DNA from 2 places in the Bacillus sp. OTU530 genome. Region 1 is predicted to be linked to the other one. Evidence: predicted binding sites of a transcription regulator. Region 1 holds the regulator's gene; the other holds the start of a gene.
What was found. Region 1 encodes Rex, which represses fermentation and respiration genes when NADH is low (regulators of the CRP and FNR family bind a similar motif). Its sites were predicted from a motif close to TTGTGAAATATTTCACAA; they were not measured.
Positions count from the first base shown of each region.

Region 2: nirB (nitrite reductase large subunit NirB) is a predicted target of Rex. The motif match lies at 10,182-10,199, and genes of this name have one in related genera.

Region 1 covers NZ_JASATP010000084.1:1,286-14,097, reverse strand. The annotation lists gene AAHB12_RS29885 (C39 family peptidase) at 1-610, shown strand, start outside; gene AAHB12_RS29880 (NCS2 family permease) at 764-2,089, opposite strand; purine riboswitch at 2,194-2,295, opposite strand; gene guaA (glutamine-hydrolyzing GMP synthase) at 2,382-3,926, opposite strand; purine riboswitch at 4,048-4,150, opposite strand; gene groL (chaperonin GroEL) at 4,504-6,141, opposite strand; gene groES (co-chaperone GroES) at 6,185-6,469, opposite strand; gene AAHB12_RS29860 (CPBP family intramembrane glutamic endopeptidase) at 6,784-7,518, shown strand; gene AAHB12_RS29855 (YdiK family protein) at 7,521-7,727, shown strand; gene AAHB12_RS29850 (redox-sensing transcriptional repressor Rex) at 7,755-8,384, opposite strand; gene AAHB12_RS29845 (ABC-F family ATP-binding cassette domain-containing protein) at 8,579-10,504, shown strand; gene tsaD (tRNA (adenosine(37)-N6)-threonylcarbamoyltransferase complex transferase subunit TsaD) at 10,862-11,881, opposite strand; gene rimI (ribosomal protein S18-alanine N-acetyltransferase) at 11,878-12,327, opposite strand; gene tsaB (tRNA (adenosine(37)-N6)-threonylcarbamoyltransferase complex dimerization subunit type 1 TsaB) at 12,339-12,812, opposite strand, start outside.
Region 2 covers NZ_JASATP010000030.1:744-17,237, reverse strand. The annotation lists gene nrdI (class Ib ribonucleoside-diphosphate reductase assembly flavoprotein NrdI) at 1,017-1,376, shown strand; partial or broken gene AAHB12_RS19850 (ribonucleotide reductase N-terminal alpha domain-containing protein) at 1,363-1,935, shown strand; gene AAHB12_RS19845 (NUMOD1 domain-containing DNA-binding protein) at 2,071-3,210, shown strand; partial or broken gene nrdE (class 1b ribonucleoside-diphosphate reductase subunit alpha) at 3,407-4,918, shown strand; gene nrdF (class 1b ribonucleoside-diphosphate reductase subunit beta) at 4,947-5,915, shown strand; gene AAHB12_RS19830 (MFS transporter) at 6,231-7,421, shown strand; gene AAHB12_RS19825 (alkaline phosphatase) at 7,683-9,005, shown strand; gene AAHB12_RS19820 (class I SAM-dependent methyltransferase) at 9,169-9,936, opposite strand; gene nirB (nitrite reductase large subunit NirB) at 10,218-12,620, shown strand; gene nirD (nitrite reductase small subunit NirD) at 12,715-13,035, shown strand; gene cobA (uroporphyrinogen-III C-methyltransferase) at 13,046-14,491, shown strand; gene AAHB12_RS19800 (M20/M25/M40 family metallo-hydrolase) at 14,655-16,289, shown strand; gene AAHB12_RS19795 (DUF3913 family protein) at 16,318-16,494, opposite strand, start outside.

The sequences.
Region 1 (12,812 bases):
GTCTCACCCTCCCTCCGTTTTGTTGGATGTTCCCCTTATTTCGCAAATGCCAGGGCTTCCAAGGGGTTGTGAGGTCACAAGTTTGGCTATGCTGCTGCATTATAAGGGGGTTAATGTCAGTAAGTTAACTTTAGCAAAAGAAATAAAAAAAGATCCTACACCCTATAGAAGGATTGGGCAAACCGTTTATTTCGGAAATCCCCATAAAGGATTTGTTGGAAGCATGACAACTATGTCACGGCCTGGTTTTGGTGTATTCCACGGTCCTATATATGAATTAGCTAATCGACACTTACAAGGCCGAGCTATCAATATAACTGGATCTTCATTTAAAGCGGTGCTGTTTCACCTCGGACAGCAAAAACCAGTATGGGTCATTTCAACAAGCACTTTCGAAAGAGTTCCCGCACGGTATTGGCGGACTTGGCAAACACCGCAAGGTCCAGTCTCTATTACCTATAAGGAACATAGCGTTCTTTTGACTGGGTATGATAATCAATACGTTTATTTCAATGACCCTCTTGCCAATATAAAAAACAGAAGAGTTCCGCTTGCTTCCTTCATCCGCGGCTGGGAGCAGTACGGAAAGCAAGCGATTACTTATAAATAGAAAAAGCTCGCTGATTGGCGAGCCATTAGATGAAGACCGAAGCATAGTTACACTTTATTCTTAAAAGTTCTTGCTATACCAAACTCGTTTCTGTTTGAGAATTTATACCTTCTTACAAATGCGAAAAAAGCGATGCTGAGCATCGCTTTTTAATTATTCTCTAACAAAAATGAAATACAGTACGAAAATCACTGCCATTGCATACATAATTGGGTGAACTTCTCTTCCACGTCCTTTTACAGCCATTGTAATTGGATAGAAGATAAAGCCAATTGCAATACCAGTTGCAATGCTGTAGCTAAGAGGCATTGTAATTAATGTGAAGAATGCAGGAACTGCCACTTCGAATTTCTTCCAATCAATTTCACCTAAAGAAGATACCATAAGGATACCAACAATAATAAGAGCTGGAGCAGTTACTGCTGCAGTAACAACACTAAGCAATGGTGAAAATAGAAGTGCTAAAAGGAAGAAGCACGCAGTTACAACTGCTGTAAATCCTGAACGTCCACCAGCTGCTACGCCTGCGGAAGACTCAATATAAGCTGTTGTCGTAGATGTACCAAATACTGCTCCAATTGTTGTTGCAGCTGCATCCGCAAACATCGCCTTACCTGCACGAGGAAGCCTGTTGTCTTTCATCAAGCCAGCTTGATTAGCAACCGCAACTAACGTACCTGCTGTATCAAAGAAATCAATAAAGAAGAATGTTAAAACAACCAAAATCATTTTCGCAGTAAAGATATCACCGATATGCGCTAGTGCTACACCAAATGTTGGCGCAAGACTTGGAACCGCCCCAATTACTTGTTTTGGAGCATCGATTAATCCTGTCGCCACGCCGACAGCAGCTGTGATAACCATACCATAGAACACAGCACCGTTAATCTTCCTTGTCATAAGAATAACTGTTAAAACAACTCCAAAAATCGCAAGTAAAGTAGAACCTTTTGTAAAATCACCTAAACCTACAAGTGTTGCATCATTATTAACAATAATACCTGCACCTTGGAATCCGATAAATGCAATAAACAAACCAATACCTGCAGCAACTGCGTGCTTTAATTCAACAGGAATTGCATTAATGATCTTTTCACGAAGACCTGTAGCTGTTAACACGATAAATACAAGACCAGAAACCAGCGTACCGGCAATAGCAGTTTGCCAAGGAATTCCCATTGTTAAGATAACTGTATAAGCAAAAAATGCATTAATCCCCATACCAGGAGCTAAGGCAATTGGATAACGAGCGAAAATACCCATAATTAAGGAACCCACAGCTGCAGCTAATGCAGTTGCTACAAATACAGCTCCCGGGTCCATACCCATTCCCGCAGGAAGACCCTTAACGCTGCTTAAAGATAAAGTAGCAGGGTTAACAAACAAAATATAAGCCATCGATAAAAACGTCGTTAAGCCGGCAATGAACTCTCTTTTATAATTCGTGCCAAGCTCCTCAAATTGAAAATAGCGTTTCATTACTTTCCCTCCATATTACAAGATGTTTTTTGTATTATTCCCTAAACAGGGCCAACAAAAAATGCCTCCATACTTAGATGGAGGCGTCGAGGACAAAAACAAGAATTTTCGTCCCAGCACCTCGTAGTCTAGCCATTTACGGCGGCTAGGTAGAAACTTTTGGGCCATATCCCCAATATTATACGATGGCTTTTATATATGAATAAAATACCTTACCATTTTACTTTCCGTATAAATTATTGTCAATAAAAAAACGAACATTTATAAATAAATGTTCGTTTTCGTTCGGAATTTATTCCCATTCAATTGTTGCAGGCGGTTTACTTGTAATATCGTACACAATACGGTTTACATGCTTAACTTCATTTACAATCCGTACAGAGATTTTCTCTAATACATCCCAAGGAATACGAGCCCAGTCAGCAGTCATCCCATCAATAGATGTAACCGCGCGAATTCCTACTGTATAATCGTATGTTCTTTCATCTCCCATTACCCCTACACTTTTCATACCAGGTAACGCTGTGAAATATTGCCAAACTTCACGTTCAAGTCCAGCATTCGTAATTTCTTCACGTAAAATTGCATCGGATTCACGAACAATCTCTAACTTTTCAGCTGTTACTTCACCCAATACACGAATTCCTAGACCAGGACCTGGGAATGGTTGACGCCATACAATCTCATCTGGAATACCAAGCTCCGTACCAAGCGCACGTACTTCATCCTTAAACAATGTTTTTAATGGCTCAATTAATGTAAATTGCATATCTTCAGGAAGGCCGCCTACATTGTGATGTGATTTAATTGTTTGTGCAGTTGCCGTTCCACTCTCAATAATATCTGTATACAATGTTCCTTGTGCCAAGAAATCCATTCCTTGCAGTTTGGATGCCTCATCATCGAACACATAGATAAATTCATTTCCGATAATTTTTCGTTTTTGTTCTGGGTCTGTAACACCCACTAACTTGCTTAAGAAGCGTTCCTGTGCATCCACTTTAATTACGTTCATATGGAAGCCTTCGCTGAACGTCTTCATTACACCCTCAGCCTCTCCTTTACGAAGCAAGCCATGGTCTACGAAAATACATGTTAATTGATCACCGATCGCTTTATGAATTAATACCGCTACAACAGAAGAGTCTACACCGCCGCTTAATGCACAGAGTACCTTTTTGTCGCCTACTGTCTCACGAATTTTTTGCAATTCTGTTTCAATAAAGTTACCCATGTTCCAGCCTTCGCTGCAGCCGCAAACCTCAAATACGAAGTTTTTCAACAGATCATTACCGTATTCGGAATGACGAACCTCCGGGTGAAATTGTACGCCATAAAATCCGCGCGCTTCATTGCTCATAGCAGCAATCGGGCACGATGCACTCGTTGCATCAACAACAAAGCCCTCCGGCAAGCCCGTTACTAAATCTCCGTGGCTCATCCAAACAACCTGCTCGCTAGGAAGATTGCTGTAAAGCTTGGATTCATTTTTTACTTCTAAAACAGCCTTTCCATACTCACGATGCTCTGCACGCTCTACCTTACCGCCTAAATGTTTTGTCATTAGCTGCATACCGTAGCAAACACCTAAAATTGGTAAACCTAACTCAAAAATCGCTTCATCACAACGGAAAGCTTGATCGCCATATACACTGTTCGGGCCGCCAGAGAAAATGATTCCCTTTGGATTCATTTTTTTAATCTCTTCAGCTGTCAATGTATGTGGATGAAGCTCGCTGTACACACCAAATTCACGAATACGACGCGCAATCAATTGATTATATTGGCTTCCGAAATCTAATACTACGATGAAATCATGCTGTTTACTCAAATTCATCACCTCAACGTTTATTCTGCCTAAGCAGTTTCAAAAACAGTACAAAAAAAGCCAAAATTCTGCCTCAAAATAAGAAAAGGCAGAATTCTAGCTTCCTAAAGAATATACCCGTTCTTTAAAAAAGTAGAATACCTGCCTTCATAGTCGAGTTATATTACGGTAACCCGGTAGAGACTCTCAGCCCATATCGCTGAGTATATATGAAGGTGCTTTTATGTCCTTTTCGATTGTAACAACGAAATATAACCACGGTCAAGAGAGAACTAGCAGAATTCAAGAGAGATTTTAGGCTTTTTCCTAACATTTCCTCGTTTTTCATATGACAATGTTTACCTTTTATAAAAAACTGAGTCGAAAGCGTTTACTCCTTAAAATAAATAAAGAAGACTCGCCGGCTGGAAAGTTCTGCTCCCCGAGCGAAGACAGAGGCGTAGCCCTACTGATACTGTATTCCTAACATTTCTCGCTACGTCGAATTGTCTTCCAGCTAGAAATTTATACTTTCTTACAGTGTAAATTAACCAAACAAAAGAACCATCTTCGTTTTAACGAAGATGGTTCTTTTTGCGAGCAGATATTACATCATGCCGCCCATTCCACCCATGCCGCCCATGCCGCCCATGTCAGGCATTCCAGCACCTTTCTCTTCTGGCTTGTCAGCCACAACAGCTTCTGTTGTTAAGAACATAGCCGCAACGGATGCTGCGTTTTGAAGAGCAGAACGAGTTACTTTTGTAGGGTCAACGATACCAGACTCGATCATGTTCACCCATTCGCCAGTAGCTGCGTTGAAACCTGTTCCAACTGCCGCATGCTTTAAGCGCTCTACTACTACAGATCCTTCTAGACCTGCATTAATTGCGATTTGGCGTACAGGCTCTTCTAAAGCACGAAGAACGATGCTTACACCTGTAGCTTCATCACCAGCTGCATTAATTGCTGCAACCTTGCTGTATACGTTCATCAACGCAGTACCACCGCCTGCTACGATACCTTCTTCTACTGCTGCACGCGTAGAGTTTAAAGCATCTTCAATGCGAAGTTTGCGTTCTTTTAATTCTGTTTCTGTAGCCGCACCAACTTTAATTACCGCTACACCGCCTGCTAGCTTAGCAAGACGCTCTTGTAATTTCTCACGGTCAAATTCAGAAGTAGACTCTTCATGCTGCGCACGAATTTGGTTGATACGCGCTGCAATTGCATCTTGGCTTCCCGCACCTTCAACAATTGTAGTGTTCTCTTTTGTAACAACTACCTTTGCTGCACGTCCTAAAGATGTAATTGTTGCAGATTTTAAATCACGGCCTAATTCTTCAGTGATTACTTCACCGCCTGTTAGGATTGCAACATCCTCTAGCATCGCTTTACGGCGATCACCAAAGCCAGGAGCCTTAACAGCTACTGCATTAAATGTTCCGCGAAGTTTGTTAACTACTAATGTAGCCAATGCTTCACCTTCTACATCCTCAGAGATTAAAAGCAATGGACGACCTTGTTGTACCACTTGCTCTAATACAGGAAGAATCTCTTGAATGCTAGTGATTTTCTTATCTGTAATTAAGATATACGGATTGTCTAAAACAGCTTCCATTTTCTCAGAATCTGTAATCATGTAAGGAGAAGCGTAACCGCGGTCAAATTGCATACCTTCTACTACATCTAATTCTGTTGTGAAGCCTTTAGATTCTTCTAGTGTAATAACACCATCATTGCCTACACGCTCCATCGCTTCAGCAATCAATTGTCCTACTTCTTCGTCAGCAGCAGAAATCGCAGCTACTTGTGCAATCGAAGATTTGCCTTCAATTGGCTTAGAAATTGCTTTTAATTCGTCAACCGCAGCTGTAACAGCTTTTTCAATTCCTTTGCGAAGACCCATTGGGTTTGCGCCAGCTGTTACGTTTTTCAAGCCTTCACGAATCATAGCTTGCGCAAGTACAGTCGCAGTTGTTGTACCGTCACCCGCTACATCATTCGTTTTGCTAGCTACTTCCGCAACAAGCTTTGCACCCATGTTTTCAAATGCATCTTCTAATTCGATTTCTTTTGCAATTGTTACACCGTCATTTGTAATTAGCGGAGAACCGAACTTCTTCTCTAATACAACATTACGTCCTTTTGGGCCAAGTGTAACCTTTACCGCATTTGCAAGAGTATCTACACCGCGAAGCATCGCGCGACGAGCATCTTCACTGAACTTAATATCCTTTGCCATGTTTCATGACCTCCTAATAGTTGTTTAGTAAAAATGTATAAAATTAGCCGATTACCGCTAAAATGTCGCTTTCACGTAAAATTAAGTATTCTGTGCCTTCGTACTTCACTTCAGTACCAGCGTATTTTGAGAAGATAATACGGTCGCCTACAGCTACTTCTAAAGCTACGCGCTCACCGTTTTCAAGAACACGACCTGTGCCGACTGCCACAATTTTTCCCTCTTGCGGCTTTTCTTGTGCAGTACCTGGTAAAACGATACCGCTTGCAGTTTTTTCTTCTGCTTCAACGAGTTCAATCACAACGCGATCACCTAATGGCTTTAGCATGAAAATAACCTCCTCAATAAGTATATAAGTTTTATCTTATTAGCACTCGATACCAACGAGTGCTAACACACTTATTATAATAATGAATCCATTTTTCTTTTGCAAGCAAAAAACTCACAAAATTTGTGAAAACAACCATTGTTTTGCTTATCCTGACCCTCACACAGTATATCCAATCGCTTCGAAAACATTCCCTTCGTGTTCCAACCGTATTCTATGTTACAATGAGACACATACCATAAATTGTTTTCGATACAAAACTCTGTTTTCCTTTTTACAAACGAAAATTTATAGCAAAAAAGGGGTTATGTAATTTGAATAAACGCTACGGCTGGATCATTGTTACATATATTGCAATGCAGCTATCCGGCGCAATCGGACTACCACTTTTAATTAAAACAGGATGGTATAATCAGTATGAACGCGAGGCGAAGCTCCAGATAGCTTCCGGACATTGGGCTATTATCAGCTTTCTCACGGCCCTTCTCATTATTCTATGGCTTTTGAGAAAAGACCGGGGGCAGATTAGCACAAATGGCCAAAAATCAAATGCGGCTACAACAGTCGTTTGGATGATAACAGGGGTCTTCTTGGCCTTCTTCGCACAGACGATTGCAGGAATGATTGAAATGAAAGTATTCGGTATTGAACCCGGTTCCGAAAACACAGAACAGCTCATTGAAATTGCAGCTGCCACACCTTGGTTCATTCTTGTAACATCTGTGTTGGCGCCTGTACTCGAGGAAATTGTTTTTAGAAAAATTTTATTTGGAACACTCTATAAACGTTATAACTTTTTGGTTGCGGCAATTATCAGCTCCCTAATCTTCGCTGCCGTTCATTTGGATTTCTCCCATTTACTCATTTATATGTCCATGGGGATTGTGTTTGCCTTTCTATATGTACGAACACAAAGAATTATTGTTCCTATCACAGCTCATGTGATGATGAATACCTTTGTTGTACTTATAAATCTTGTATTTAAAGACGACATAGAGCGAATGATGCAAAAAGCTGAAAAACTGCAAGCATTTATCGGAGGATTTTAATTATGCGAAGCTCACCACTGTTTATGGCCACACTATATTTTGTTCTCGGTTCTGTTTTCACATACTTAGCCGTGACAAGTGTGGAGACTACGATTTGGAACTTTTATACGCTGCTTTTAATTGTTATGGCAACATTCGATTTTGGACTAGCCTTAAGGCTCATCCTTCTGAATATCAGGCTGCGAAAGCTAAAAACGCCTAAAAAATAAAAACGCGGGACATCTGCCGCGTTTTTTTTATTTTGGATAATGCTTGAGGAAGTAGACAAGCGTCTGCAATTCCACTGCCAAATCAATATGATGAATACGAATATGCTCTGGAACATCAATCCGAGCCGGCGTAAAATTCAATATACCTTCTATTGCAGTTTTCGCCAATCGATCTGTTACTGACTGCGCTACATGAGAAGGCACCGTTAAAATTGCTACCTTAATATCATCCGTAAGTCTCTCTTCTAGTTCATCTAGATGATAAACAGGGATATCCGCAATCGTTGACCCGATTTTTCCTGTGTCTACATCAAATGCCATCTGAATCCTTGTATTATTATTTTTCGTGAAATTATAGTTTAAGAAAGCGGTTCCTAAATTCCCAACCCCAATTAAAATAACCCCAATTACATCGTCCTGATCGAGTGTTTGACTAAAAAATGATAAAAGATAATTTACATTATAGCCGTATCCTTTTTTTCCTAATGCGCCAAAATAGGAAAAATCTCTTCGAATCGTAGCGGAATCTACCTTCACTGCCTCACTCAGCTCAGCTGATGAAACACGCTGCTTACCAGAAAGTGATAAATTTTTAATAAACCTGTAGTATAAAGGCAATCGTTTCGCAGTTGCCTGCGGAATCTTCGGCTGCTCCATAGATGTTCCCCCTCCTCGCTTCTCCCTACTCCATTTTATATGTTATTAGAATAAATTTGTAGAAGTTTATTCATCTAAAGCTTTCTTTGTATAATAGAACTAGACTATGTCACTCAATTTAAACTATACACTATTTTTAGTTATATTGAAAAACATAAGTTTTATGTAAGAGAGACGAACTAGAGGTGATTGCATTGATACTACTACAAGTGAATGGATTGGTAAAGCAGTATGGCGCTGATGTAATTCTATCAAATATAAAGCTAGAGGTACAAACACGTGACCGCGTTGCGCTTGTCGGCCGCAACGGTGCGGGTAAATCTACGCTTTTAAAAATCATTGCCGGCGAGCTATCGTATGATGGAGGAGAAATCATCAAGCCAAAGGATGTAACAATGGGATATCTAGCCCAGAATACTGGATTAGAAACTTCCTTAACCATTTGGGAGGAAATGATTACCGTATTCGCTGAGCTGCAAGCAACCGAGCGGGAAATCCGCCGGCTAGAGCAAGAGATGGGACGCGAGGAAGTATTTACTGATGAAACGCGCTACAATAAACTGCTTTCCGATTATGACAGATTACAGCAAACGTATAAAGAAAAGGGAGGCTATCAATATGAAGCAGATATTCGTTCCATATTGAGCGGGCTGGGTTTTCCGATCGAAACGCACGGCACAGTCATCTCTACCTTAAGCGGCGGGCAGAAAACGAGGCTCGCTCTCGGCAAGATGCTGCTTACAAAACCAGATTTACTTATTCTGGATGAACCGACAAACCATCTTGATATTGAGACACTTACATGGTTAGAGCAGTATTTACAGGGCTATCCCGGAGCAATCTTAATTGTTTCACATGATCGCTATTTCTTGGATCGTCTTGTAACACAGGTATACGAAATTTCCAATAAGCAAAGTAAAAAATTCACAGGAAATTATAGTAAATATTTAGAAGAAAAAGCTGCCTCCTATGAACTGGAGATGAAGCGCTATGAAAAGCAGCAGGAAGAAGTATCAAAAATACAGGATTTCATCCAACGAAATATCGCTCGTGCTTCTACAACCAAACGGGCGCAAAGCAGACGAAAACAGCTTGAACGAATGGACTTAATGGAAAGACCTCTCGGCGATGAAAAATCGGCTTCCTTTCACTTTGATATTGACCGGCAAAGCGGAAATGATGTGCTAAAGGTGAAAGATTTAAAAATAGGATATGCAAACGAGGCCATCGCTCAGCATATTCATATGCATCTTACACGAGGGGACAGCATCGCTCTTGTTGGACCGAACGGAATTGGAAAATCAACGCTTCTAAAATCCATTATCGAACGGCTGAAGCCGCTGCAAGGAACGATTTCCTTTGGTTCAAATGTTACGGTTGGCTACTATGATCAGGAACAAGCAAACTTGACCTCCTCCAAACGTGTTCTGGATGAGCTATGGGATGAATTCCCGCTAAAACCGGAAAAAGAAATTCGTACAGTTCTCGGCAACTTTTTATTTTCTGGAGATGATGTATTAAAGCCCGTCTCTTCGTTAAGCGGTGGCGAAAAGGCTCGTGTCGCCCTCGCTAAACTTATGATGCAAAGGTCAAACTTTCTAATCTTGGATGAGCCGACAAACCATCTGGATTTAAGTAGTAAAGAAATATTAGAGAATGCCTTAATCGATTTTCCTGGCACCCTTTTATTTGTTTCCCATGACCGTTATTTTATCAATCGTGTAGCTACAAAGGTGATTGAGCTGTCAAGGGAGGGCTCAGAGGAGTATCTAGGTGACTATGACTATTATGTACAAAAGAAAGCGGAAATGTTAGAGCGGGCACAACTACAGCAAGAGGAACAAGGGCAGCCAGCTAAGGTTGAGCAAACAGCAGAAAAACGAACCTATCTTGAGGATAAAGAGCGAAAAAAGCTGGAGCGACAACGAATCCGGAAGATTGAAGAGCTTGAGGCACGCATTATGGAGTGGGAAGAGCAAATTGCAGCATTAGAAGAAAAGCTCTGTCTTCCCGAGGTGTTTCAAGATTATGAGCAGGTTCAGCAAATCAATGCAGAAAAGCAAGCCCTGCAAGAGCAGCTTGAGCTTGATATGGCCGAGTGGGAGAACCTACAAGAATAAGTTTAGACGGTGTCCTGCCAAGAACCAACATGACCCAGTCATAATAAAAAAGTCAGTGCTTCACTGACTTTTTTATTACACTTTAAGAAAGGATAAATTTCTAGCTGGAAGACCATTCGACGTAGCGGGAAATTTTAAGAATAAAGTATAAGGGCAACTACGCCTCTGTCTTCACCCAAGGGCGGGGCTCGCCAATCGGCGAGTTTTCCTTATCCACAGATCCGCTTAACCTCATCAACTTATCCACATTATCAACAAGGAAACATCCACTTATCAACAACTTTTACACAAATCATTGATGGTTAACCACATTTCCCAACATATTTATCCACAGAAAAAGCGATTCCTGTTTATAATCTAACATTCGAGATCTAAGCCTGGATTTGCATTTAAAGCCAAATTGGCCCGCTTGCCCTGACTGTATAAAATAGTACCTGCTGCCGCAATCATAGCAGCATTATCCGTACAAAGCGACAATGGCGGAATCACGAGCTCTATGTTCTGCATTGGTGAAAATGCCTCCTGCAGACGGTTACGCAGGCCTTTATTGGCAGCTACACCTCCCGCAAGCAATACCTGCTTTACTCCATATTCAACAGCCGCTTTTACTGTTTTTGTAACAAGCACATCGATGACGCTGTCCTGAAAACTTGCTGCTAAATCTTCAGGGGCAATGACCTCTCCCCTTTGTTTTGCGTTATGAACAGCGTTGATAACTGCGGATTTTAAGCCGCTGAAGCTAAAATCATAAGAATCCGGTTCCAACCAAGCGCGCGGCAAGCCAAGAACTGGCTGACCCTCATGTGCTAAGCGGTCAATATGAGGTCCGCCCGGATACGGAAGGGACAATGTTCTTGCTACCTTATCATAAGCCTCTCCAGCCGCATCATCACGCGTTTCCCCGATTACCTCAAACGAACCATGCTTCTCCATGTAAACAAGTTCTGTATGCCCTCCGGAAACAACGAGAGACAGCAAAGGAAACTTCATCTCCGTGATAAGACGATTCGCATAAATATGACCCGCAATATGGTGGACACCCACTAATGGGATTCCATGGGCAAATGCAACTGCCTTTGCAGCGTTCACTCCAATTAATAATGCCCCAACAAGACCAGGCCCTTCTGTCACCGCAATCGCATCTATATCCTGTAACGTTACATCCGCTTGCCTCAAGGCTTCTTCTAATACAACTGTAATTTGCTCTACATGATGGCGAGATGCAATCTCTGGAACTACTCCTCCAAATCGCTTATGGCTCTCGATTTGAGACGCCACCACATTAGATAAAATCTCATGACCATTCTTTACAACAGCTACGGCAGTCTCGTCACAGCTCGTCTCGATTCCTAATATAATACTATCTACTTTTGTCATAATCTCACCCACATTACAAGAGCATCCTCGTAGTTATCCGTATAATATCGTTTGCGAATACCGCCGTTTAAAAAACCAAACTTGCGGTACAGCTTTTGAGCAATCTCATTAGATACACGAACCTCTAGCGTCATCGAGTGAGCTCCTAATTTTTTTGCTTTTTCAATCACTTCATTTAGTAATGCTTCTCCCAGATTCCTCCCGCGATACTCAGGTAGAATGGCGATATTCGTAATATGAGATTCATCTAAAATGAGCCACATTCCGCAATAACCAATAATAGCACCATCTTTCTCCATCACAGTATATCGGGCATATTCATTTATTGTCATTTCGCGTTCAAATGTTTCGAAGGTCCAGGGAATCGCAAACGATACCTGTTCAATCGCAACAACCTGTGCAATATCCTCGGGTTTCATATCCCGAAATATGATTGACTCACTCATTTCCTTTTCCCCTATTTTGCTTGATTTGCCAGCCAATTTGCTTCTGCTTCAGCCATACGAATATAATTTGGTACAAATGTATGTACTTCCTCTGACTCTTTTTGTAAACCAATGCAGCCTAGTTCACTTGGTCTTGGGTTATGTTTAGCCGTTGAAGCAAATACAGCCTGCTCCCCTAACGCAGCTATAATAGTCTCTTTATGAATAGATAAATCATTCCCTATAAATAATACTTTTTGATTTAACTCCTTTAATAATAGAAGCCATTCTGAAATAAGGATAATACGTTCTTCTTCTTTTACCTTGAGCGTATCTTCATATGTATAAAGACCTGTATAGATTTGCTGTCTTCTTGCATCAAAAAGTGGACAAATATAACCATCGAAGTAAGAAGCATTTGCTGCTAAAACCTCTAAACTGGATACACCTGTAATCGGGATTTGCAGGGACCAGGCCAATGTTTTAGCCACTGTCACCCCAATACG
Region 2 (16,494 bases), on a different contig from region 1:
AGAGTATATCTAGTATAATAAAGGGAGAAAAGCGAGAAAAAAAGAGGGTTTCCGTTGATTTATGTAGGTTATTTCCCAGGAAAACCAGAATATTGACGGGAAATAATACCTTTACACGCACATTATATAATGAAGTCTGCTCTTTCGAATATGTGACGTTTGTAACAATTATGCTACAAGGATCTATATGAATAAACCGGAGTTGATTTTACAAAAAAACTATTTCTTTGTAAAATGCCTCTAGACACATCGCCGCAGGCAACAGAAAGGAGAGAGAAAAACGAGGTAATGCCTCGCTGGTACCTTGTTTCATGGGACATCATGCCTTAAGGCAAAACACAAACTTTATATGTAGTGCACTTGTTCGCGCCAAAGCTTATCGGCTAAACCCCGTAAAACTCAAAGCATGCGCGAGAAATAAGTAGCCAAGCCTCTCGGGTCCCAGGAGGCTTCTTTTTTTTGCATGGCAGAGTTATAATTTTCCAGTTAGAAGCAAGTTCGATGTAGCAGGAAATTTTAGGAACAAAGTGTAAGTGCAACTACGCTTCTGTCTTCGCCTAACTGTTCGCCACTCAGCGAGTTTTCTCTATAGAAAAGCGTATCTTCCGCGCTCAAGGATGTTTATCCTGTGTGCTCTCTTTGTTTCCTCACAAATCTTGCCTTGGATGTTCTTTCTTCAATTTTCTTCTTATGTTGCATAAATTGTCGCTTCCCTTAAAACATTTCTGCAAATTCCCTTCTTTTTCTCCATATTCATACATTTAATCTTTAGAATGAACTAGAAAATACATTGACAAGTTCTCGTAAATACACTGTATTGACATGCTATTTATAATGTAGTTTCATATGTTTTGTACGTCTTTTTGGAACGGCTCTTTCTTTGTCGAAAAACAAATTCTTTTGCTCAAAATAAATCTGTGCATATATCTTGTGTCTGCTCGAAAAACATAATACAATATGTAGGCAGATAAAAATATGAAGAATTTGGTTATGGTTAGGAAATGGAGGAGTTAGGAATGCTGATTGTATATGATTCAATGACAGGAAATGTGAAAAGGTTTATTCAAAAACTCAATATGCCCGCGGTGCAAATTCATGACGAATTACTGCTGGATAAGGAGTATGTCCTTGTCACATATACAACAGGATTCGGGAAAGTGCCAGAGCGTGTAGCAAAATTTCTGGAGCGAAACTACGATCGCTTAAAAGGTGTAGCAGCGAGCGGAAATCGTAACTGGGGAGACAAGTTTGGCGCCAGCGCAGACCACATTGCCAAAGCATACGAAGTGCCAGTTTTGTCTAAGTTTGAAATGGCTGGGACAAATAAAGATATAGAATTTTTCAAAGAAAGGGTGCTGGGGCTTGCGACATATTGAGCTCAATAATGAAATTACACAAATGGCAGATGGCTTCTATCAATTGGAGAAAGACCAAGAAGCATTGCAGGAATTTTTGAAAGAGGCGCGCGAAAACACACTACCGTTTAGCAACGTACGTGAGCGCATCGCCTATATGATGGAGCAAGATTATTACTACAATGTGTTACAGGAGTATTCTCTAGAAGAGATTGAGGAAGTGTATGCTACTACATACGAAGAAAACTTCCAATTTCAATCCTACATGGCGGTATCAAAGTTTTATAAGGATTACGCGTTAAAAACAAATGATGGAAAGCAGTATTTGGAAAGCTATGAAGATCGCATTGCAATCGTCAGCTTATACTTGGGCCGTGGTAACGCGGAAAAAGCAAAGAAATATGCACAACAAATGATCAAGCAAAACTATCAACCAGCGACACCAACCTTTTTGAATGCAGGACGAAGCAGAAGAGGGGAAATGGTGAGCTGTTTTCTTTTGGAAATGGATGATAGCTTAAACTCGATTGGATTTAATATTAATACGGCGATGCAGCTAAGTAAGATTGGCGGAGGCGTTAACCAATGAGCGCCAACTAGCAGAGATGCTGGTTATAAGAACCCTGCTAATTCGGTGGAACTCTTGCTTTGACAAGACAATACCGAGCCAAGTTATCTAATTGGTCAAATGAAGTAATGCGAAGGGGTGCAGACTTTGCAGTTTGTATATAAGATTGTGAATATCCAAAGTGGTAAGTTTTACGTGGGACGAACCGGAAACTTGACTGAAAGGTACACAACTCATAAGCGACTTTTGCAAAGTGGAAAACATCACTGTATACACCTTCAAAGAGCCTGGTCAAAATATGGTGAACAGTTGTTTAGAATTGATGTTATAAGTGTCTTTGATACAGGGAATGAAGAGGAAGATCTACGCCTTGCAAAGAACCTAGAGCAGTTGATTTTAGACAATTTGTTTGCTACAAGTATACTTTATAATGTATCTTCTTCTTCTGAAACGGGTGTACTAAAAGGAAGTAATCATCCTTTTTATAAGATGCATCCAATTCAATGGATTGGGAAGGATGCTTACAACAGAGCAATGGATACACTCAAGAAAAAGATAGGAAGCAAAAATCACTTCTACAAAAAACAACATACAGAAGCTGTTATCCAGCTTCTGAGGAAAAAATGTGCCATGTACGGTACAGATAATCCCTTTTTTGGAAAAACACATTCTCATGAAACCAGAAAGAGAGTTGCCCAGGGTAGGCGAGGGAAAACAATAGGCAAAAGTCCTACGAATTCCAAAAAAGTGGTTATTGATGACATCGTGTATGAATCCTGTGCCAAGGCAGCAATAGCAATGGGGGTATCAGGTATCACAATTTCTAAGCGGTGTAAAAATGAGCAATATCCAAACTATATGTTCCTAAATTGTCACGAAGAAGTGATAGGTATTTCTTCAAAACCTCAATTTGTGAAAATAGAAGAGGTTTTGTATGAATCTATAGCTACTGCTGCTAGTGCTTTAGGAGTAAGTCGGGAAGCTATAAAAAAGCGATGTAAAAGTGAAGGTTTTCCTGGATATTGTTTTGTAGAAGATGACCAAATATCAGCTTCCAATGCTAGCAAGGTAATTAAGAGGAAACAAAAGTCTCTCAGACACAGCTCTAAGACTAAGAAAAAGCTTTCCCTGATGAGGGGCAGGAAGATTGTTGTTGGTGAGTATATATATAATTCCATACTTGAGGCATCTACTGCACTAGGTGTTTCTACTACAACAATTAGAAATCGCTGTGAGAATGACAAATTTCCAAGTTACCGATTTCTTGACCAAAATTTGACCAATTAGATAAAAGGTGTAACGACCATCGAAATCACGCTGTATCAGCGGAAGAGAGTAGAGTAGGACGCAAGCGTTTGGCGTCCGAAACGCAGGGACTCTTACCAAAAAAAATGGAAGAGTATGATATGGTCTGCTCTTACAGGCGACTGTAAGCTGTCCAAATGGACGCACTAGGTATAGCGAACCTAGTGGAACAGAAGGTGCGCTAAATCTTTCTAAACTACGAGCCAGAGGAGAAGAAATTAAGGGGATTGAAAATGCGGCAAGCGGTGTAATGCCAGTGATGAAGCTGTTAGAGGATTCTTTCTCTTATGCGAATCAGTTGGGACAAAGAAAAGGCGCAGGTGCCGTGTACTTGAACATTTTCCACTGGGATATTATTGAATTCCTTGACTCGAAAAAAATCAACGCCGATGAAAAAACTCGGATCCAATCCCTCTCCATCGGATTAATCGTACCAAGCAAGTTTTTCGAGCTAGCGGAGAAGGATGAACCTCTATACGTATTCGCTCCATATACGGTGTTTAAAGAGTATGGAAAGCACCTAGACGATATGGATATTGATGCGATGTACGAAGAGTTGGTTGCAAATCCGAAAATCAAGAAGAAAAAGCTTGATTTAAGTGCGCGTGACATGCTGATTAAAGTTTCTATGATCCAATTGGAATCAGGATATCCGTACATCATGTTTAAATCAAATGCGAATGAGCAGCACCCGCTTAAGGATATTGGTTCAATCAAAATGTCGAACCTTTGTTCGGAAATTTTCCAACTCCAAGAAACATCAGAAATTAACGATTACGGTGTAGGCGATATTATCCGCCGTGATATTAACTGTAACCTAGGATCTTTAAACATTGTCAACATAATGGAAAACAAAGAACTACGCGAAGCAGTGCATGCCGGCATGGAGGCTCTGACAGCCGTTTCTGATATGACAGTGATTCAAAACGCTCCGACAGTGAAAAAGGCGAATGATGAACTTCATTCTGTCGGCTTAGGTGCAATGAACCTGCACGGTTTCTTGGCAAAAAATAAAATCGCGTACGAAAGCGAAGAAGCGAAGGATTTTGCTCGTACCTTCTTTATGATGTTGAACTACTATTCCATTGAGAAAAGTATGGAAATCGCAAAAGAGCGAGGCGAGACATTTAAAGATTTTGAGAAGTCCGAGTATGCGAAAGGAACATACTTCGAGAAATACGAAGCAACTGACTTTAAACCACGCTTAGACAAGGTGAAAAAGCTGTTTGAAGGCATGCATGTTCCAACGCAGGAAGATTGGAGTAATTTAAAAGATCAGGTGCAAACATACGGATTATACAATGCATATAGACTTGCAATCGCTCCGACGCAATCCATCAGCTACGTTCAAAACGCGACATCTAGCGTAATGCCGATCGTAAGCCAAATCGAGTCTAGAACGTACGCAAATGCAACAACATATTACCCAATGCCGTTCTTATCAAAAGAAACGTTTTGGTACTATAAATCCTCTTATGATATTAATCAATTTAAGCTTATTGACTTAATCGCGGAAATTCAGCAGCACGTAGATCAAGGAATCAGTACGATTTTATACGTGAATAGCGATATTTCCACACGCGAATTGGCGCGTTATTATATCTACGCTCACAAAAAAGGCTTAAAGAGCTTGTATTATACAAGAACACGAAAGCTAAGCGTAGAAGAGTGCGTAGCGTGCGTAGTCTAATTTTTAGAGAGAGAAGGGGTGGTTTATAGTGCGCGCAGTAAACTGGAATAAGCAAGAAGATGATTACAGCTTAATGTTTTGGAAGCAAAATATCGCCCAGTTTTGGACGGAGGAGGAAATTGCTGTTTCCTCTGACAAAAACACTTGGGTACAGTTATCTAAGGAAGAGCAAGTTGCCTACAAGCGAGTTCTCGGCGGCTTGACCTTGCTTGACACGAAACAGGGCGGCGAGGGTATGCCGCTCATCCTCGTGCATGTGAACAATCTGCAGGCAAAAAGCGTGCTGGCGTTTATGGGTGCGATGGAGGAAGTACACGCAAAGTCATACAGTCATATTTTTACGACACTCGCAACAGAAGAAGAAATTGACGGTATTTTTAAATGGGTAGACGAGCATCCTCTTCTAGAGAAAAAAGGAAGCATGATTACGTCTTACTACCGCCGCCTGTTAAAGCCAGAGGTAACGAATAAAGAGCTATATATGGCGATGGTTGCAAGCGTGTTTTTGGAAAGCTATTTATTCTACAGCGGGTTCTTCTATCCGCTTTATCTCGCTGGTCAAGGTAAGATGACAGCAAGTGGTGAAATTATTAACCTGATCATACGTGATGAGTCCATTCACGGTGTGTTCGTTGGCTTATTAGCACAAGAATTATACGCAAAGCTATCAGAAGACGAGCAGCAAGAGGTAAAAGCAGAAATACTTCAGCTCTTAATCGACTTATATGAAAATGAATGTGCATATACAGAAGAAATTTATACGCCAATAGGTCTTGTAGATGAAGTGAACAAATTTGTTCGCTACAATGCAAATAAGGGTTTAATGAATCTTGGTATGGATCCGTATTTTGAGGATGAGGAGATTAATCCAATTGTCTTAAACGGACTTCGTACTGATACGAAAAATCATGATTTCTTCTCGGTTAAAGGAAATGGTTACGTCAAAGCAACAAATGTTGAAAAACTGACAAATGATGATTTTGTGTTTGATTTTTAAGAAGCAGAGGGCTTGATGCTAGCAAGACCTCATTTCTAAGAATCCCTAGAAAAAAGGTATTTACACATTAGACATAACTAATATGTAAATACCTTTTTTATGTATGTGTTTACTATTTCTTTTTTTAGAAGGCCTGTTAGTATAATTATGTTGAAATAACTATTTGTGATTCTGTTATTAAACGTAGTGAATTTTTCATAATATAAAAAGTATATAACGAAACCAAAACAAATGAAGCACCTAGAAGCTAAACTAGTTGCTTTACTTTATCGTGCTATAATCATTTAATACATTTAACAAAAGGAGCCTACCTTCGTGTCAAATACACCACCGTCTTTATGGACTAAAACATTTATTATTATCATGTTAGCCAATGCATTTGCTTTTTTCGCATTTGATATTTTGCTGCCAACTCTCCCGCTTTTTTTGGAAAGGTATGGGGGCCTTGATATATCCAAAATAGGATTGATCATCGGGAGCTTTACTTTTTCTGCTATTATCATTCGTCCGTTTACTGAAATTTTTACTAATAAATTTGGAAGAAAGAAAGTATTAGTTGTCTCTATTCTTATTTGTTTACTCTCAACTCTAGGTTATTATATTGGCACAAGCTTTATCCTTGCACTTTCGATTCGTATTTTGCATGGTTTTGGCTTTGGTCTTGCTGTTACGATTCTTTCTACTTTAGCAGCGGAGATTATTCCGAAAGACAGACGAGGCGAAGGGATGGGAATGATTGGGAATGGCACAACCGTTGCTTTGGCACTATCGCCTTTCGCTGGGATGTGGCTATTTAACTCGTACAATCCAATTATATTATTTGGAGTCGCAGGACTTAGTTTGCTAGTATTTCTTTCTTGCGTTAGCTTCATTTCTTTTCCAGAAAGTGTGGCCAATTCTAATCAAACAGAGAAATCATTCCTCCAGTCAATGATTGAACCTTCCGCTATTTTTCCTTGCTTCCTAATGCTTTTGTTTGGCATATGCATTGGAGGAGTCATTAGTTTTATGGCGCTCTATGCAAAGGAGCTAAATATTGAAGGAGTGGCGTGGTTTTATTTTGTAAATACAGTGAGCGGATTTTTAATCCGTTTTATTTCCGGAAAAGTATTCGACCGAAAAGGGCATGCCTGGGTCTTGATTCCAAGTTCTATCTCCATTACCATTGGATTTGTTTTATTATACCAAGCTACCACTTTAAGTGATTTACTCATTGCTGCGACTTTATATGGTATGGGAACGGGATCATTATTCCCTTCTCTACAAGCCTGGACTTTGAATAATACCAAGCCTGAACAATTCACAAAGGTAACTGCGATGTTCTTTAATTCGTTTGACCTCGGGATCGGGGGAGGTTCGGCTATTCTTGGTTTGATTGCCGTAAAAACAAACTATAGTTCCATTTATTTATTTTCAGCTTTCGTCATGGTATTTTTCCTTCTTGTTTACTGTTCCGTATTATTTATCAATAAACAAAGCTTGGTGAGAACACAGAAAAGAGCATAGATAAACAGAGTATAGTGAGCACCCTCAGAATAGAGGGTGCTCATTTTTATGTACAATAAATGGAAACATCATTCTTTGATGGTACCTAACATAGAAGAGAATATTCATTTTCAGTATTCCAATTAATTTTTGATAACACAGGAAATGATATTACAGTACTGAATGGATCAGGATAAGTTTGTACACAGTTTCCATTTTTCTTTACCATCCCTAGGGATCGGACAGGCTTTTTAGCTAATCATTTTTTAGGGGGCAAATAGAGTGTTCAACACAAGTTTTAAAAAGAAGCTATTCCTTTTTGCAGCTATGTCTTCTATTGCTGTTGGTAGTTTGATGGGCACCTGTGCTTTTTCACCATCATCTGCGGAAGCAGAAACTAACCATGATAACGGGAAGGTAAAAAACGTTATATTTATGATTCCAGATGGTTTTTCTGCGGCGTATGCAACGCACTATCGTTGGTATAAAGGCAAACAATCTCTTTTGGACTCCATGTTCGTCGGTATGCATCGAACATATTCTGCAAGCTCCGCAGTAACAGATTCAGCAGCTGCTGCAACAGCAATGGCGACGGGAGTCAAAACAAATAATGGAATGATTAGCCTTTCACCAAAAGGTAAGACGTTGAAAACGATTCTTGAAGCCGCCGAGGCAACGGGAAAAGCCTCTGGACTAGTCGCTACTGCCACGATTACGCATGCCACTCCTGCTGCATTTGCTTCACATGCTGTTTCACGTACAAGCGAAGCAACTATTGCACCCCAGCTGCTGAACAATGGAGTAGATGTGATTCTAGGAGGCGGAAGGAGGTATTTTCCTGATTCACTTTTAAAGGAGGCACGAGAAAAGGGGTACCAATTGGTCAGCAATCAGGAACAGCTAGCTGCTTCCAAAAAGACTGGGAAGCTAATCGGTTTGTTTGCTGAAGAGGGCTTAGCAGCAGAATTGGATCGGGATGTAACCAACCAGCCTAGCCTAGCTGAGATGAGCAAAGCAGCCCTTGAAGTGCTTCATCAGGAGAAAGACGGATTTTTCTTGCTGATTGAAGGAAGTGAGATTGATTGGGCAGGGCATGTTCACGATGCAGCTTGGGCGATGAAAGATGCCGAAGCATTTGAAGCAGCAGTGGAAAAGGTATTAGAATTCGCCAAAAAGGACAAACATACTTTAGTCGTTGTAGCGGGTGATCATGATACGGGAGGTATGTCCGTTGGTGGTTACGGTAAATATGCTGCAAATATTGAAATGCTTCGCAACGTAACTGCAACAGGCTTCTTTATGGCAAAAAAGCTCAATCCTGCCCGCAGCAATATAAAGGAAGTAGTGAAACACTATGCTAATATAAATCTTACAGATGAAGAAGCTGCAAGAATTAAAGCTGCTCAAACGACGGACATAGCAATTAATGAAGTGATTTCAGAACGTGCATTAGTTGGCTGGACAACTTTTAAGCATACTGGTATGGATGTCCCGGTATATGCATTCGGGCCAGGATCTAACCTGTTCTACGGTTTACACAATAACACAGATCTTCCACAATTAATGGCACAAGTCATGGGAATTTCTTTTCTACCAGCCCGCTAGATGAGGAATTTTAACGCGCAGCGTGTCTAGAAGCGTACTGCGCGTTTATTGTTACACTGTAGAAAATATAAATTCCCACCTGAAAGCTGGGAGACCATTCGATGTAGTGAGAAATTTTAGGAATATAGTATAAAGGCAAGGCTTACCAGTCGGCGAGTTTTCTTTATTTTCTGCACTGTATCAACACAGCTTGCCCTTGAAAGCTGCTGATATGTCCGTCCTGTACCTCAATATGAAAATGCTTCGCTATCTGTTTATCCCCATTCAGCATATACTGCTCCAGCTCTTGTTTCTCCGTTTCCGGCAATCCTGCTTGTTTGCACCATTTTTCAAATTGAAATATTTTTGAGAAGGTCACAAGCTGCTGCACTGTAAATCCTGAACGCTCTAATAGTGAAATCCATTCAGATTTCTTCCAAGCACGGTAGTGGCTATTGTCCCGCTTTTTCTCCACTGTATTGTAAAAGGTATCAAGCTCATCTTGCTCAGGAGCAACGTTATCGATCAGAAGAAACTTCCCGTTTTCTTGGAGCACACGGTAGCTCTCGGCCGCAAAAGCAGCAATGTCCGAGAAATGATGCGGTGCAATGCGGCAAGCCACAATAGAAAATGAAGCATCAGGAAACGGCAGCTGCTCGGCATCGCCCTTCATAAAGGTAACGTTTGTATGTCCATTTCCGCGAATAAATGCTTCCGCTTCCTGCAGCATGTTTTTTGTTAGATCAAGTGCGGTAACCTGATCTACAAGCTGCGCAAAGCCGTTGGCAACATGACCGCCGCCTGTGGCGATATCGAGAACAATATCTTCCTTCTTTGCCTCAGAGAGTGCAAGAAGTACTGCCAGGTCTTTTCCTTTAGCGTGGATTTCGCTTGTTACATAATGAGCTGCATACTTACCGAACTGCTCTTGTACACGCTGTTTGTTATCCATCTATACCATCTCCCTTCTTTTCTACTAGCATAACGCAAAAGGAATCATAAGAATATTTCGTTTTTTTATGAAAACTCGATAAGAAATTCTTATCTTCTTTCTAAATGTTCACAAAATATTAACCGAAAACTGTGATGTTCATCATAGTTTTGGCCCAAAATAAAGGCATTTTTGGCGATTTTTTTACAACTGCCTCGGACTTATATTCTTTTCTAATCCCCTTTGCTACAATGAAGCCAAGATGAATGCTCAAAAATTCACAAAGAAAGAAGGATTTCAAAATGAGTAAACAACGTCTCGTTATGATCGGCAACGGAATGGCCGGTATCCGCTGTATCGAAGAAATTTTAAAACGAAATCCAGAGAAATTTGAAATTACGGTATTTGGTGATGAGCCATATCCTAACTATAATCGTATTGCTTTATCCAATGTGCTGCAGGGCAAAACAACACAAGCTGAAATAGTGATGAATGACTGGAGCTGGTATAAAGAAAATAATATTACTTTATACACAAACGAAAAAGTAACCCATATCGATAGGGGAGCCAAATTTGTTCGTACAGAAAATCATCGCACGGTCGAGTATGACAAGCTCCTCATTGCAACAGGGTCTTCTGCATTCATTTTACCTGTTCCAGGGCATACTCTTTTAGGTGTAACAGGATTCCGTACGATTGATGATTGCAATATGATGATGGAAACCGCGAAAGAATATAAAAAAGCAGTTGTAATTGGCGGCGGCTTACTTGGATTGGAAGCGGCACGCGGTCTATTGAACATGGGCATGGAGGTAGAGGTTGTTCATCTTATGCCGAATTTGATGGAACAGCAGCTTGATGCGCCTGCGGGAGCGTTATTAAAGCGCGATTTAGAAGCGCAGGGCATGCGGTTTTTGATGGAACAGCAAACGGCGGAAATTATTGGCGAGAATCGTGTACAAGGCATTCGCTTTAAGGACGGTTCTGAAACAGCCTGCGATCTAGTTGTAATGGCGGTCGGTATTCGCCCGAATGTATTGCTTGCGAAGGAAGCAGGATTAGAAGTAAATCGCGGTATTGTTGTAAATGACTTTATGCAAACAGCGGATCTTTCCATATATGCGGTGGGAGAATGTGCAGAGCATAATGGAAATGTGTATGGTCTTGTTGCTCCATTGCATGAACAAGGAGCTGTGCTTGCTGAACATATATGCGATCTGGCAACGGAAGGCTATACAGGAAGCTTGCTCTCTACACAATTAAAGGTATCAGGCTGTGACTTGTTTTCTGCCGGACAAATTCATGAGGACGAGGCAACAAAAGCGATTACGGCGCATGACGGTGTAGCAGGGACCTATAAAAAGGTACTGATTCGTGACAACAAAATCGTTGGTATTGTCTTGTACGGTGATGTATCAGATAGCAACCGTTTGTTCCGCTTACTAAAGCAGAAAGCAGATGTTAGCGAATATACCTCTGCCTCTATTCTTCATAAGGGAGCAGACGAAGGCGATGAAAATCTTGTTGCTTCCATGGGACCAGAGGAGACAATTTGCGGCTGTAACGGTGTAACAAAAGGAGCAATTGTACAGGCTATTTTAGAGCAAGACTTAAAAACATTCGAAGAAGTGAAAACATGCACAAAAGCAGGCGGTTCCTGCGGAAAATGTAAGCCTCTTGTTGTCGGAGTACTAGAGCATACACTAGGTGGCGCAATTCAGGAGGAAAAGGCGGGCATTTGTGAATGTACCACATTATCTCACGATGAGCTTACTGAGGAAATTCGCACAAAAGGCTTAAAAACAGCAAAAGAGGTGCGTTATGTGCTTGGCTGGAAGCATGAAGAAGGCTGCGTAAAATGCCGTCCTGCGTTAAACTACTATTTAGGTATGATTTGGCCAGAGGAATATGCAGACGAAAAACAATCTCGTCTTGTAAACGAGCGGATGCATGCAAATATTCAAAAAGACGGAACATACTCAGTTATCCCGCGTATGTATGGCGGTGTTACAGACGTACAGCAGTTGAAAAAACTTGTAGAAGTGGCTGAGAAGTATGAAGTACCTTTAATTAAATTGACAGGCGGTCAGCGCATCGGCTTATATGGCATTAAGAAGGAGGATTTACCAAGCGTCTGGGAGGATCTTGAAATGCCATCTGGATATGCGTACGGCAAGACCCTTCGTACAGTGAAAACTTGTGTAGGTGCAGCATTTTGCCGATTCGGTACACAAGATTCCATGTCCCTCGGTATCGCACTTGAAAAGAAATTTGAGCGCATTGATACACCGCATAAAGTAAAAATGGGCGTATCCGCTTGTCCGCGCAGCTGCGTTGAATCTGGCGTAAAAGACTTTGGGGTAATTGGCGTTGAGAATGGCTTCCAAATTTACATTGGCGGAAATGGCGGAACAGAAGTTAAGGAAGCACAGCTATTATGCACAGTAAAAACAGATGAGGAAGTGCTTCGTTTAGCGGCAGCTTTTGTTCAATATTATCGTGAAACAGGTATGTACTTAGAACGTACAGCTCCTTGGGTCGAGCGTATGGGCTTTGAACATATTAAAGAAACTATGATGGACGAAGTGAAAGTGAACGAGCTGAATGAGCGCTTTGAAACGGCCATCGCAAAGTATCGTGAGCCATGGGAAGAAGTGCTGCAAACACCTCAACTGCGCGCAATGTACGAAGTAAAGCACGTATAAAGGAAATGGGGAAACACTAGAATTTTTAGTTATCAAAAAGGCGGGGGAGATTCCCCCGCTAATAGATAGGGAGAGGGAGAGGGAGAGGAAGAACATGACCATACAGACGCCAAAGAAAGTAAAAGTGATAGAGCTTGAACATTTGCCAATGCAAATTGGTCAAGAGGTAAACATTGAAGGCAAATCGATTGCATTGTTTCGCCTGAGCAGTGGAGATGTAAGGGCAGTGAGCAATGTATGCCCTCATAAAAATGGACCATTGGCAGAAGGTGTTGTGTCAGGAGAGTACGTGTTTTGCGCACTGCATAACTGGAAAATCTCTCTCGTTACTGGAGAAGTGCAGAAGCCAGATGACGGCTGTATACAAACATACGAAACAGAAGTAAAAGACGGGTACGTATATATTACAGTGTAAGGAGGCTAACATGACAAAGCTTGTTGGAAAGGTGTATTTAATAGGAGCGGGACCAGGAGATGCGAAGCTTATCACAGAAAGAGGGAAGGAATGTCTGCAAAAGGCGGATGTCATTTTATACGATCGCCTCGTCAACCCGCGCCTGCTGGAGTATGCAAGCAGCGATTGCGAATTTGTATATTGCGGCAAATTGCCCAAAAGACATATTATGAGGCAGGAACAAATTAATCAAGCGCTTGTGCAGCATGCACTAGAAGGAAAGACGGTCGTTCGCCTAAAAGGCGGCGACCCTTCCGTGTTTGGACGTGTCGGCGAAGAAGCAGCAGAATTGGCTGAGCATGGTATTTCATATGAAATGATCCCAGGCGTCACCTCAAGCATCGCAGCAGCGGCCTACGCGGGGATTCCGGTGACGCATCGCGAGTATAGCAATACCTTCACAATTGCGACAGGTCATTCAAAAGGGGAGCTGGAGCTCGATTTTACAGCGCTTGCCAAAAGTAAAACATGTGCATTTTATATGGGAATTCAAAACTTGCCGTTTATTTGCGAACAGCTCATCGCAAACGGAAGAGGTGAAAGCACACCTGTTGCGGTAATTGAATGGGGAACGACAGGCAGACAAAAGACGGCAACAGGGACGCTGCGGACAATCGTACAAGCGGTGCAGGAAAGTGAAATCGCCAATCCTGCGATGACCGTTGTAGGAGAAGCTGTGCAGCTTCGAGGGCAGCTTGCCTGGTTTGAACGAAAGCCCTATTATGGAAAACGTGTGTTGATTGCGAAATCATCGGCTCAGCAGAGCGGCATTGCCGAGTATTTAGCAGAAAGCGGGGCCGAGGTTTGGGAAATTCCACATTTGAAGAAAGAAACCTTTCCATTTTCTAAAGAAGAGCTAGCAGCGGCATTTCAGGCGGAGCGTCTTGTGTTTACTGCGAATGAAAGTGCAGCCCTATTTATGGAAGCCATTGTCCAGGCTGGTTATGATGTACGTGACCTTCCGCGCCAGATCCAAGGTGTTTCCGAAAAGTCAAGAGCAGAGCTTAATCAATTTGGAGTTCAAGCGCAGGAGGCAATATTATCTTCATGCCGTACAATTTATATCGGGCGTGTCCTGTCTGACACAGAACGCGAAGCCTTATTTGCAGCGTATGGCTGCGGCAAGATGCTATATACGCATGAGATTAAGCAGGATGTGCGCTTTCATGAGGTCACAGAGCGGCTATGGACTGAGTTTTCATGGGATACAGTATTATTTCCAAATCAAGCGGCTATCGCAGCCTTTATGGGAGAAATGGGCCGTTTAGGCGTTAGTGAGGATATATTAGCGTTGCGCTATGCTTACTTAGGGGAACGGACCGGGAAGGCTGCTCGTACATACGGCTTTATGAACCTCGATGAGCAGCTGCAGGAAATGCTCTCATCACGGGAATGGAAAAATAGAACAATATCGTAAAGAAAACTCGCCGACTGGCGAGTTTTTTGCATATATCTTTGTATATTGGCTGCGGCATTCTATCATACTACGAAATCAGTTCCTTTATACAGAAACGGAAGCTCTTGTATAATACATAGGGATGATCAACACATATAACGATATTTTGATTGGAGAGATTTATATGCAGCATACAACAGAGAAATGGCAGTCAAGAGAGGGCTTTTGGAGTCTTGTAAAAGAGCTTATTCGCTGCGGGAGTATTACCGGGTCAGAGCAAGAGGTACAAATCGCACATTATATTGCGGACACTCTGCGGACGCTTCCTTATTTCGAGCAGCATCCAGATGCTGTGCGGCTTCATCCAACGGCAGATAATCGCCTTGTGGTCACAGCTCTTGCTAAAAAAGAGGGAGCAACACAGACTGTTATTTTATTAAATCATTTTGATGTAGTGAATATCGATGATTATGGCAGATGGAAGCACCTTGCTTTTCAGCCTGATGAACTAACAAAGCAGTTTTATGAAAATAAACATCTTCTTCCGGCCGATGCAGTAAAGGATATGGAAAGTGGTGAATGGCTGTTTGGAAGAGGAACGATGGATATGAAGTGCGGAATCGCTGTTGGAATGATGATGCTAGAGCGTGCGACCCGAGGAGCCTTCGATGGCAATGTGCTCATGCTCTCTGTTTGCGATGAAGAAGTAAACTCAGCAGGAATGATTGCAGCTGTGCCCATCTTACTGCAATTGGCAGAGGAGCACGGCTTAACCTATACAGCCTGCATGAATGCTGAACCGATGTTTGCTCGTTATCCAGGAGACAATGCAAAATATATCTATACGGGGTCGTTAGGAAAGGTATTACCAGGCTTTTTTTGCTGTGGAAAGGAGTCTCATGTCGGAGAACCGCTGGCGGGACTAAATGCTAATTTAATGGTATCGCATGTGACATGCGAGATGGAGTTAAATGTAGGCTTTTGCGAGCAATATGGAGATGAAATAACACATCCACCGACAAGCCTGCAGCAATATGATTTAAAACAAGGTTATTCCGTGCAAACGCCGCATAAAGCAGTTGCACTTTTTAATTTATTTTTAATGGAAAGGCCACTTGAAGAGGTTGTAGCCTTGCTGTTGCAAACAGCCAAATCGGCTGCGGCCAATATTGAGCAAACATACCGAACGCAGGCAGCAAGATTCGCAGCGCTGCAGCAGTCCAATCCGCTCGATATTCATATAGAGGTGCTAACATTCGAAGAATTGCTTGCATACGCTAAGGAGCACCATGGAACCCAAGCGGTTGAGCAGATCGAGCGCAACGTACTTCAAACGAGACAAGCAGGGGAAGATGAGCGGGATGTTGTTATTCGATTTATCCATGATCTCACATCGTTATGCAACGAAAAAGGGCCAATGATTGTATTGTTCTTTGCCCCTCCTTATTATCCGGCTGTCAGTTCAAAACGAAATACAGCGGTCCACACTGCTGTAAAAGACGTAATTAACCATGCCTCAGAGCAGCATGGCATTGACTTGCAGCAGCTTGAATATTTTACCGGCTTATGCGACTTAAGCTACATTGGGCCGCAGACGTCCATTTCTTCGATAGCTGCACTTACCGAAAACATGCCGCTTTGGGAACGAGTCTATGAACTGCCTCTTCGTGAAATGGCACAACTGCAGATTCCTGTAATCAACATCGGGCCAGTCGGAAAAGATGCGCACAAATGGACAGAACGACTAAACATTGCCTATGCAGAGGGACCGCTGCCTCAGCTTATGCATCATACAATAGAAAAGCTCTTAGCAAACTAACAAAAAGAGACCATCTCGGTCTCTTTTATTAGTTAATAATAACTTCTACTTTAAAGTTTCCGCCCTTTTTTACATATTTAATATCGGCAACAGTTCGAACTTGATTGACAATTTCCACCTTTTCTCCAATGCGTGGAACAACCGGTACATTATCCCAAAAGCCAAGTAAATCTGCCTCTTTTTTATCCTTTTCATAAAACCAAAT